Regions from separate parts of the Clostridium algidicarnis genome, predicted to be linked through region 2. Evidence: predicted binding sites of a transcription regulator. Region 2 holds the regulator's gene; the other holds the start of a gene.
The links. The regulator HrcA, encoded in region 2, represses chaperone genes, less so after heat shock. The targets are predictions, from matches to a motif close to TGTTAGCACTCNNNNNNNNNGAGTGCTAACA.
Positions count from the first base shown of each region.

Region 1: the regulator HrcA is predicted to act here: its motif matches at 3,378-3,408, upstream of groES (co-chaperone GroES).

Region 1 is NZ_JNLN01000001.1:394,848-401,054, forward strand. It holds gene guaB (IMP dehydrogenase) at 1-93, opposite strand, end outside; purine riboswitch at 385-482, opposite strand; gene BV55_RS15860 (type II secretion system protein) at 677-1,072, opposite strand; gene groL (chaperonin GroEL) at 1,363-2,988, opposite strand; gene groES (co-chaperone GroES) at 3,035-3,319, opposite strand; gene BV55_RS0101980 (TIGR01906 family membrane protein) at 3,672-4,313, shown strand; gene BV55_RS0101985 (4Fe-4S dicluster domain-containing protein) at 4,353-5,846, opposite strand; gene BV55_RS0101990 (DNA-3-methyladenine glycosylase family protein) at 6,172-6,207, opposite strand, start outside.
Region 2 is NZ_JNLN01000001.1:2,911,664-2,917,870, reverse strand. It holds gene lepA (translation elongation factor 4) at 1-134, shown strand, start outside; gene hemW (radical SAM family heme chaperone HemW) at 180-1,307, shown strand; gene hrcA (heat-inducible transcriptional repressor HrcA) at 1,496-2,530, shown strand; gene grpE (nucleotide exchange factor GrpE) at 2,567-3,166, shown strand; gene dnaK (molecular chaperone DnaK) at 3,203-5,053, shown strand; gene dnaJ (molecular chaperone DnaJ) at 5,154-6,207, shown strand, end outside.

The DNA of each region.
Region 1 (6,207 bases), 2.5 Mb from region 2:
ACTTAGTTCTACATCTCTAGGTAATATTTCAGATTTATTAGGTACTAAAAGCACATCATCAAACGTATACGCTGTTTTTAATATTTTAGCCAAAACAATCATCCTTCCTTTATTTGTATTCTTTTAAGATATTATTGCAAGAATTTTAAATTGAAATAATCAAACTAGTATTCCCATCAAGTGATTCTTAGACACAGGTGGAGTTTGCTTATAAGGAACACCTCTCTCCATCTGTGCCTTAGAAGAACTTATCCAGGGGCGTAGCAACAGTTATCCCTCACCTTGAAGAGTATAGGGGTGTTACGGATGGTAGCCATCGGATAAATAAACAAAAACATACCAATTCTCACTTTACTCTAAGTGAAAATTAATATGTCTTTAAAAGATATATTAATCCCCACTCATAGTCGAATATTTTTGGTATTCGGTAGATACTCCCAACCTTATTTTGGGTATATATGAGTTGAATATATTCCTGCATAATTTTATAAATTTGAATTTAAAACTTCTTTATTTAAATATTTGTTAGTATTATACTTCAAGAAAGATGTTAATGCAATAGGAATTCAGGCTAATTTTGAAAAACATCTAAAAAAGCTACTCAATTTTTATTTTGAATAGCTTTAAATAGACTTTATTAGGTTTTTCTCTTCTCTATTTACTTTTTATAATTAAATTACTCGCTAGCACCAACATCATCAGTTGGATAAATCACCTCTTTGTCAATCATAATTACTATATTCTCATCAGTTTTAGATATAATAAAATTTCCTTCCTTTGCTTTTGGTTTTGGTATAACTTGAATATGTTCTTTTAGTTTGCTATTTTCAATTGAAAGTACACCTTCTTTGAAATCAGTATCTTTAATTTCATCATTTGCAATACAAGTATTAACTACATTATATATAGTTCTAGCATTAGCTAAATCTGTTTTTATCTTAGCATCCTTTGTAACATTAGAAAACTTTGGTACGATTAATGTTGCTAAGATACCTATAATTGATATAACTATTAAAAGCTCTATTAATGTAAACCCCTTCTTTTTTTTAGTTGTTCTAGAAAATCTTTTCACTTTATTTATCTCCTTTAATTTTATTAGGTATACTACTAAAGTTTCATCATTAATGCTTTATATTAAGAAGTGTACAATATCATATACCTAGCTATAATTCTTAACTCAATTCATATAGCTTATTCATAATTTTTAACTATTTTTAAATAAATTAAAATACCTCTTTAATATATACTCCATATATTAAAGAGGTATTTTATTTATACTATATTATTTATACTATATTATTTGATAAAAAAAAGATGTTTTGGCAATGCAAAACATCTTTTAATATTAAGTTTTTGTTTATTTTAGTACATTCCGTCCATTCCCATACCTGCTCCTGGCATTGGTTGTGGGTTTGCTTCTGGTATATCACTAATTGCTGCTTCTGTAGTTAAGAATATTGATGCTACTGATGCTGCATTTTGAAGTGCAGATCTTGTAACCTTAGTTGGATCTACTATTCCAGCTTTAATCATGTTTACATATTCACCTTTTAAAGCATCATATCCTATACCAGCTTCACTATTTCTTATTTTTTCAAGTATAACAGAGCCTTCTACTCCAGCATTTATAGCTATTTGTCTCATTGGCTCTTCTAAAGCTCTAGCTACTATGTTAATTCCAACTTGAATATCTGTATCTTCTGTAGTTAATTTATTTACTTCTCCTAAAACATTAACGTAAGATACTCCACCACCTGAAACAATACCTTCTTCTACTGCTGCCTTAGTTGCTGCTAAAGCATCTTCGATTCTAAGCTTTCTTTCTTTTAATTCAGTTTCAGTAGCTGCTCCTACCTTTATAACTGCAACTCCGCCTGAAAGTTTAGCTAATCTTTCTTGGAATTTTTCTTTATCGAATTCTGATGTTGTTTCTTCTAATTGAGCTTTTATTTGGTTTACTCTATCTTTTATACTCTTTGAATCACCTTTACCATTTACAATAGTAGTGTTTTCTTTAGAAATCCTTACACTTTCAGCTCTTCCAAGCATTTCAAGTGTAGCATCTTTTAAGTCTTTTCCAAGTTCTTCTGATATAACTTCTCCACCTGTTAATATTGCTATATCTTCAAGCATTTCTTTTCTTCTATCTCCAAAACCCGGTGCCTTAACTCCAACACAAGTAAATGTTCCTCTTAGTTTATTTACAACTAATGTAGCCATTGCCTCTCCTTCAATATCTTCTGATATTATAAGAAGTTTCTTACCTTGTTGAACTATTTGTTCAAGCACTGGTAGTATCTCTTGAATGTTAGTTATCTTTTTGTCTGTTAAAAGTATATATGGATCCTCTAAAACAGCTTCCATCTTTTCTGTGTCTGTTACCATATAAGGGCTTACATAGCCTCTATCGAATTGCATACCTTCAACTACATCAAGTTCAGTTCCCATAGATCTTGATTCTTCTACAGTGATAACACCTTCGTTTCCTACCTTTTCCATAGCATCTGCTATAAGTTTTCCTATTTCCTCATCTGCAGCTGATATTGCAGCAACTCTAGCTATATCTTCTTTTCCTTCTACTGGTCTTGAAGCCTTTTTAATTTCTTCTACTGATTTATCTACAGCAAGCTTAATGCCTTTTCTTACAAGCATTGGGTTTGCTCCTGCTGTAACATTTCTTAATCCTTCTCTTATTATAGCTTGAGCAAGAAGTGTTGCTGTAGTAGTTCCGTCTCCTGCTACATCATTAGTTTTAGTTGCAACTTCTTTAACTAATTGTGCTCCCATGTTTTCATATTGATCTTCAAGTTCTATTTCTCTTGCTATAGTAACTCCGTCATTTGTAATTAAAGGAGCTCCAAATTTTTTATCTAAAACTACGTTTCTTCCCTTAGGTCCTAATGTAACTTTAACAGTGTCAGCTAAAATATCTACACCTCTTTGCATAGATCTTCTTGCATCTTCACCGAATATTATATTTTTAGCCATTTATATTCACCCTCCTGAAATAATATTATGATTCTCCTATGTGTTACTATTCAACAATAGCTAATATATCATCTTGTTTTAAAATAGTGTACTCTTCTGCATCAAGTTTAACTTCTGTACCTGCATACTTAGAGAATAATACCTTATCTCCAACCTTTACTTCCATCTTAATATCTTTTCCCTCTACATATCCACCAGGTCCTACTGCTACTACTGTTGCTTCTTGAGGTCTTTCTTTTGCTGTACCTGTTAAAACTATTCCGCTTTTAGTTTTTTCTTCTGCTTCTAATCTCTTTATTACTACCCTGTCTCCAAGTGGTCTAATATTCATTTAAACCCCTCCTTAATGTATTTATTTTTATTTTATATAAATTAATTGATTACCTTATTGTTAGCACTCTATTTGAATGAGTGCTAATACAATTCTTATAATAAAGAATAATCAACATAAATTCAAATTTACTTAAATATCTAATATCCTTAATATTTGCATTAATATGCGAATTACTCCCTCTTAGTAGCTATTACACAAGATTTCTTCCATTTTGTAATTTAAGTTGTTTTATATTGCTATTTTTATATTATAATAGAATCTATATATTATAATATAATCCGTATATAACTATATATTCTCCTTTTAATTAATATTCAAATAATCAAATTTTATGATAGGAGCGCTTAATATGAACAAACTAAATAAATTAATTTCATTATTATGTGGTATAGCCTTAGCCGTATTTTTATTAACTTCTAGTACAATATTTGCTTTAAATTTTAAAACCTTATATAAAATTGATACAACTAGATTAAATATTCCTTTAGAGGCTAATATAAGTAAGGAAGCTACCATAAAAAATTATACTATACTTATCGATTATCTTAACCCTCTTAATAATGATGATTTGATTTTTGAAGACTTTTTTATGTCCCATGAGGGAAGAGAACACTTCGTCGATGTAAAAAATATATTTAATATCATAACTTATGTTTCTCTTTTCACCTTTATATTATCCCTAATCTTTATAGCTCACCTTTCAAGGCTAAGAAACTTTTCTTTTCTAAAATATTCTTATTTTATGTTAATATTAATTCCTTTAACATTGGCTATACCTTTTATAATAAACTTCGATAAATCTTTTGTAACATTTCATGAAATATTCTTTTCAAATGATTATTGGTTATTTGACCCTATAAAAGATCCTATTATAAATATCTTACCTCAGGAATTCTTTTTTCATGAGTCTATGCTTATATTATCGCTTTTAGTAGTATGTTCAATAATTCTTATATTCTTACATAAAAAGCTAAACAAAAACAAAATTTAAAAATTCGTAGTTTAGAAAGATAAATTTATCTTTCTAAATTTATCTTTCTAAATTTATCTTTTCAAATTCTTTTAATCTATCATTTTCAATTACAGACTTTTTACTAGCTTCGTTACTAAATTTAATAAATAGGCCCTTTGACTTCATTGGTGGTAATAGCGTTGCAGGGCCTCCAGTGCATCCACCCTCACACATCATACCTTCAATAAAGTTACCACCAAGTCTTCCAACCTTCGCCATAGTCATGGCCTTTTTAATTTCAATAGCACCACTTACCCTCACAGGTTTAAAATCTACCTTTATATTGCTATCTTTTATAAAGTTCTCAATAGCTGCTGTAAGTCCTCCACCATTTGCAAATCCTCTTCCAAATATAGACGCCTCATCAATTGCTTGCTCTTCACAATTTTCAGGGTCTACACTAAATGCATCCATAATTGCTGCTATTTCTTCAAATGTTAACACATAATCTACATCACCTTTTAATTCATCTCTTGTAGCCTCACTCTTTTTAGCCACACAAGGCCCTACAAATATTACCTTTGCTAAATTATCTTTTGATTTAATAAATCTAGCTGTAGCTATCATAGGAGATACAGTTGTTGAAACTCTTTCTATTTCATCTGGAAACTTTTTTTCTATAAAATTCATAAATCCTGGGCAACAGGAATTAGTCATATACTTATGGCCTTTTTCCATTCTTTCCACAAACTCTTTGCCTTCATGAACTGTTACAGCATCTGCTCCACAAGCCGCTTCAAATATATCTTTAAACCCGACCTTTTTAAAGGCATCTCTAACTTTCCCCATAGTTACTTTAGGTCCAAACTGTCCCGCAATAGCTGGAGCTACCACTGCATAAATATTAGAATCTTCTTTTGATAATTCCTGAACTACAGGAACTATATAGCTCTTATCTGATATTGCCCCAAAAGGACATGCAGATATACAACTTCCACAATTTATACAATGTTCTTCTTCTATTATAGCTCGTCTATCTTCCTCTCTTACTTCTAAAGCCCCCGTAGGACAAGATACCTTGCAAGGTCGCATAACTTCGGATATAGCATCATAAGGACATGCTTTTTTACACAATCCACATTCCTTACACAATTCTTGATTTATATAAGCTTTACCAGCCACTCTAATCATTGCATTAGCTGGACAGACCTCCATACATTTGTGAGCTATGCACCCTCTACAGGCTTCTGTTACATTATATTTATTTATAGGGCACCTATCACAGGCAGCTTCTATTATATATACTATTTGCTTTTTATCTTTAATATCAATAAATTCGATTTTAGGATGATCACCATCTGGAAGACATCCCATAGCCAATTTAACTCTCTCATTTAATATAGATCTTTCCTTATGAACACAACATCTATAAGTAGGGGTATTTCCACTAATAATTTTATATGGTATACTTTTTAAATTTTCATCATCAAGCTTATCTTCAATAGCTAATACAGCAACATCTTTTAAAACTTCATGCTTTAATCTTTTTAATTGAGTTTCAAAATGGAACATAATATACACCTCTTTAAAATAAATACTTGTACTATCTTAAATATTTTAAAATTAGTACAGTTAGAAACGCTATCAGTAAACAATTTCATTTCTATTATATCAGATTTACATTAAAATAGTATCAACCTTTTTGATGTTTTTACGTTATTATTATCTTTTTAAACCTTGATTAAATCAAATTAAAGGTAGGATATATAAACCTTTTTTATATTTCCTACCTTTAATAAATAAGTATAATCATATTAAAATTATTTGTTCACTAATATAATCAAATTTATGTTCATTGCAAGTTACGTAACATTTTAGCTAAGCAGTAATTTACTTTCTACATTTTAATACTATTTTCTCTTGCATAATAAAA
Region 2 (6,207 bases):
AATGTTATGGCGGAGATATAAGCAGAAAGAAAAAGCTTTTAGAAAAGCAAAAAGAGGGTAAGAAGAGGATGCGTCAAGTAGGGTCTGTAGAAATCCCTCAAGAAGCATTTATGGCTGTACTAAAAGTAGATTAGATTTTTAAAAAAGCGAAACTCTTGGCAAGCAATTAGGAGGTAACTATGAAGGATATATCATTATATATACATATACCATTTTGTAAAAGTAAATGTTGGTATTGTGATTTTCCATCATTTTGCGGTAAAGATAATCTAATGGATAGTTATATTAAGGCTTTAGGTAAAGAAATTGATGCTAAAGTTTTACAGTATAATATAAAGACTATATTTATAGGTGGGGGTACTCCCACCTATTTGCCTTTAAAAATGTTAGAAGATTTAAAAGCACATATAAAGAAACTGAATTTAACACCAAATGTGGAATTTACCGTAGAATGTAATCCAGGAACATTAGATAAGAAAAAATTGGAACTGTTAAAAGATATGGGGGTTAATAGGTTAAGCATTGGTCTACAAGCTTATGATGACTCATTATTAAAAGAGATTGGAAGAATACATAATGTAGACGAATTTTTAAAAAATTATGAGCTTGCCAGATCTATAGGATTTGAAAATATAAATATAGATTTGATGTTTGCACTTCCAAATCAAACTTCTGAGCTTTGGAAGGAGTCTTTAATTAAGGTTGCAAAATTAAACCCAGAGCATATTTCAGCTTATAGCCTTATATTAGAAGAGGATACAAGGTTTTATGATCTTAATAATAAAGGTACATTAAATTTGCCAGAAGAAGATGTTGAAAGAGGTATGTATGAAAGCCTTTTATCTATATTAAAAGATTTTGGCTATAATCAATATGAAATCTCAAATTTTTCAAAAGAGGGTAGAGAATGCAGACATAACATGGTTTATTGGAGTATGGATGAATATATTGGAGTTGGATCATCTTCAGCATCCTATATTGAAAGCATCAGATATAAAAATGTTGAAAGTGTAGAAGAATATATACAAAAGATAAATACGGATAAACAAGCTTACAAGGAAAAACATAAAAATTTAATTAAAGAAGATGTTGAAGAATTTATGTTTATGGGACTTAGAAAGACCAAGGGTATAGAAGAAAAAGAATTTTTAAATAGATTTGGTAAAGATATAGATAGTTATTATAAAGATATAATTAATAAATATATAAATGTGAAACTTTTAAAAAGAGAAGATGGATATTTGAAGTTTACAGCGGAAGGTATACAATTATCTAATTATGTATTAGCTGATTTTTTGATAGATTAAATAAATTAAGGTGTATAATAGAGCAATAATGAGTAAATGAAAGTTTACAAAGGTAAAAGCATATTATAGCATAATAAATTAGCATTATGACGTGAATATGATGTTGACAAAAAAAACTTGAAATGTTATTTTAAAAGCGTAGCAATTAGCACTCAACAAGAGTGAGTGCTAATAAAAGAGGTGAAAGCATGGATGTGGATGATAGAAAAATAAAGATTCTTGAAGCTATAATTAATGATTACATTATTACGGCGGAACCAGTGGGATCCAGGACCATAGCTAAAAAGTATGACTTAGGCATAAGCTCAGCTACCATAAGAAATGAAATGGCTGATTTAGAAGATATGGGATATTTAGAACAACTTCATACCTCTTCTGGAAGAAAACCTTCAGATAAAGGATATCGACTTTATGTAGATAAACTTATGATAGTTGAAAGACTAACATTAGAAGAAGAGATGAAGATAAAATCACATATACTTAGTATGGCAATATATGAGATAGATAAACTATTAAAAGGAACTACCCATATGTTGTCAGAACTCACAAACTTAACTTGCATATTAAATACACCTTCTGTAAAAAAGAGCCAATTGAAATCTGTACAGCTCATAAGTATTGATAATAATAGTATACTTGTGGTTATAATAACTTATACAGGTATTATAAAAAATAATATTCTTAAAGCAAGCAACGTTCCAAGCCAAGACAATCTTCATAAGATAAGTAATGTTTTAAATGAAAAATTTAAAAACTTACCTATAGAGAAGATGGGTAGTCAAGTTATAAAAGATATTAAATTTGAGCTTAAAGGATATGAAGACATTGTAAATGGTGTTATACCAATACTTATAGATGCGCTCACTGATGAAGAGTACTCAAAGGTTTATCTTGAAGGAGCTACAAATATATTTAATTACCCTGAGTATAATGATATAGATAAAGCCAAGGAATTTCTTTCTTTGCTTGATAATAAAAGTTATATGCAAGAACTTCTAGATACAACAAATAAGCTTACTATAAAAATAGGTGAAGAAAATTATTTAAAGCAAGCTAAAGATTGTAGTGTAATATCAGCAGTATATTCTGTGGGAAATAAGCCTATCGGAACAATCGGTCTTATAGGACCCACTCGAATTCCTTATTCAAAAGTTGTGTCTATTATGTCCAAAGTTATGAAAGGACTTAATGACAGTTTGAAAAAACTTGAAGATGAATTATAGCAAAAATATATTAGAGATGAGGTGTGCTTCATAGCTATGGATAAGAACAAAAGTGATTTGAATCCAGAAGAAAAAGTAGAAAATCTTAATTTAGAAGATGAAAATGTTAAAGAAGAATCTAGTGTCGTAAATGAAACAGAGATTTTAGAAAAAGAAGAATATGATAATATAGTAGATCTTAAGGAGTTTTCTAAATATAAAGATGAAGCTTTAAAGACTAAAGAAGAAAATAATGAATTACAAGAAAGACTTCTTAGAGTTACAGCTGAATATGAAAATTATAGAAAAAGAACAACAAAAGAAAAAGAAAGTATCTATGGATATGCTTGTGAAGATGTTTTAAAAAATATTTTACCTGTATTAGATAATCTTGAAAGAGCTGCTCTTACAGATGGAAGTGCAGAGGATATAAAAAAAGGAGTAGAGATTACACTAAAACAATTTAAAGAAGCTCTAGAAAAATTACAAATAGAAGAAATAGATACTAATAGTGGCTTTGATCCTAATATGCACGATGCAGTAATGCATGTGGTTGATGAAAGTTTAGGAGAAAAAGAAATTATAGAGGTATTCCAAAAGGGATATAAAAAAGGTGATAAGGTTATAAGATACAGTGTGGTTAAAGTTGCCAATTAAACTGTAAACTTCATATATATTTAAGGAGGAATTTAAATGGGAAAAGTAATAGGAATTGATTTAGGTACAACAAATTCATGTGTTTCAGTTATGGAAGGTGGAGAAGCGGTAGTTATATCAAGCTCAGAAGGAGCAAGAACAATACCTTCAGTAGTTTCATTTCAAGCAAATGGTGAAAGATTAGTAGGTCAGGTAGCTAAAAGACAGTCAATAACTAATCCAGAGAGAACTATAGCTTCTATAAAAAGGCATATGGGAAGTAACCATAAAGTTACAATAGATTCAAAAGATTATACTCCACAAGAAATATCAGCAATGGTACTTCAAAAAATAAAAACTGATGCAGAGGCTTATTTAGGAGAAAAGGTAACTCAAGCAGTAATAACTGTTCCAGCTTACTTTAATGATAGTCAAAGACAAGCAACAAAAGATGCAGGAAAGATAGCAGGGCTTGAAGTTTTAAGAATAATAAATGAACCTACAGCAGCTTCTTTAGCATATGGTATAGATAAGACAGAAAAGAGTCAAAAAGTATTAGTTTACGATCTTGGTGGTGGTACTTTTGACGTATCAATACTTGAACTTGGAGATGGAGTTTTTGAAGTTAAATCTACAAATGGAGATACTCATTTAGGTGGAGATGACTTTGATGATAAGTTAGTTGATTATATAGCAGATAACTTTAAATCAGAAAATGGAATAGATTTAAGACAAGATAAGATGGCTCATCAAAGATTAAAAGAAGCAGCAGAAAAGGCAAAGATAGAGTTATCATCTTCAATGCAAACTAGCATAAATCTACCATTTATAACAGCAGATGCTACAGGTCCAAAGCACATAGAGATGAATCTTTCAAGAGCTAAATTTAATGAGCTTACTCACGATTTAGTTCAAAGAACTATAGAGCCAATGAAAAAATCTTTACAAGATGCTGGCTTGTCAATAAATGAGATTGATAAAATAATATTAGTAGGAGGATCTACTAGAACTCCTGCAGTTCAAGATGCAGTTAAAGAATTCACAGGAAAAGATCCATCTAAGGGAGTTAACCCAGATGAGTGCGTTGCATTAGGTGCAGCAATCCAAGCAGGTGTTTTAACTGGAGATGTTAAAGATGTTTTATTATTAGACGTATCACCTTTAACACTTGGAATAGAGACTTTAGGTGGAATCGCAACACCTTTAATTGAAAGAAATACTACAATTCCAACTAGGAAGAGTCAAGTATTCTCTACAGCAGCAGATGGTCAAACTTCTGTTGAAATACATGTAGTTCAAGGTGAAAGACAAATGGCGGCAGATAATAAAACTCTTGGAAGAGTAACTCTTTCTGGAATAGCTGCAGCTCCAAGAGGAATACCACAAATAGAAGTAACCTTTGATATAGATGCTAATGGAATAGTAAATGTTTCTGCAAAGGACAAAGGAACTGGAAAAGAAGCTAAAATAACCATAACAGCATCAACAAATTTAAATGACGATGAAATAGATAAGGCTGTAAAAGAAGCAGAGAAATTTGCTGAAGAAGATAAAAAGAGAAAAGAATCTATTGAAGTTAAAAATAATGCGGACCAATTAGTATATCAAACAGAAAAAACTTTAACTGAGCTTGGAGAAAAAGTATCAGAAGAAGATAAAGCAAAGGTAAACGAAAAGTTAGAAGCATTAAAAGCTATTAAAGATGGAGAAGATATAGAGGCTATTAAAAAGACAACAGAAGAATTAACTGAAGTATTCTATGCTGTATCTGCTAAATTATATCAAGAAAATCCAGAAAATGCTGGATTTGACCCAAGTAACATGGATATGAATGGTGATGGAACTAGTGAAGGACCAAAGGATGACAACGTAGTTGATGCAGACTTTAAGGTTGATGACGAAAAATAATACTAGCAAAAATCATTATTATGAATATATAATATATAGGGAAGGCTAAGGCACTTCCCTTATATTAAGTTTAAATTCAAGATTAGGTGGTGAAAGACTAATGGCTAAAAAAGACTATTATGAAGTTTTAGGTCTTGAAAAAGGGGCCAGTGACGCTGAAATAAAAAGCGCTTTTAGAAAACTGGCAGTTAAGTACCACCCAGATAAAAATCAAGGTAATAAGGAAGCTGAAGAAACATTTAAAGAAATCAATGAGGCTTATCAGGTATTAAGTGATGCTGATAAAAAGGCTCAATATGATAGATTTGGAACTACTGATTTCAATGGTGGCGGCGGCTTTGGAGATTATGATTTTTCGGGTGGATTTGACGATATAGGTGATATATTTAGCTCTTTCTTTGGAGGCGGCTCTAGAAAAAGAAGAAATGGTCCTGAAAAGGGAGAAGATTTAGAATACAGAATGAATCTTACTTTTGAAGAGGCAGTCTTTGGAGTAGAAAAAGAAATCAAAATATTAAGAAGTGAGTCTTGTGAGAGCTGTAATAGTACAGGAGCAAAAACAGGTACATCTAAAACTACCTGTGACAAATGTAGAGGATCGGGGCAGGTTAAAACTCAAAGAAACACTCCACTTGGAAGTTTTGTATCCTCATCCACTTGTGACAAATGTGGTGGTACTGGTAGCATAATAAAAGATCCATGTAATATTTGTCATGGAACAGGAAAAACAAAAAAAGAAAGAAAAATATCCATAAATATACCAGCAGGTGTAGATGATGGAAACGTGATGCCTTTAAGAGGACAAGGGGACCATGGAGTTAACGGTGGACCTCCAGGTGATTTATATATAAACATCAGGGTTGCAAAACATTCTACCTTTGTAAGAAAGGGCTTTGATATTTATATGGATAGCCATATAAGTATGGTTAAAGCTGCTTTAGGTATTGATATTAAGGTTCCTACAGTAGATGGGGATGTGGTATATACAGTGCCAGCAGGAACTCAACCAGGTACTATGTTTAGATTAAAAGGAAAAGGTGTACCTAAGATAAATAGCCATCTTAGAGGAGATCAATATATAAATGTAATAGTTGACATTCCAAAACATATGGACGAAAAGCAAAAAGATATCTTAAGGTCTTTTGCAGAGGCTA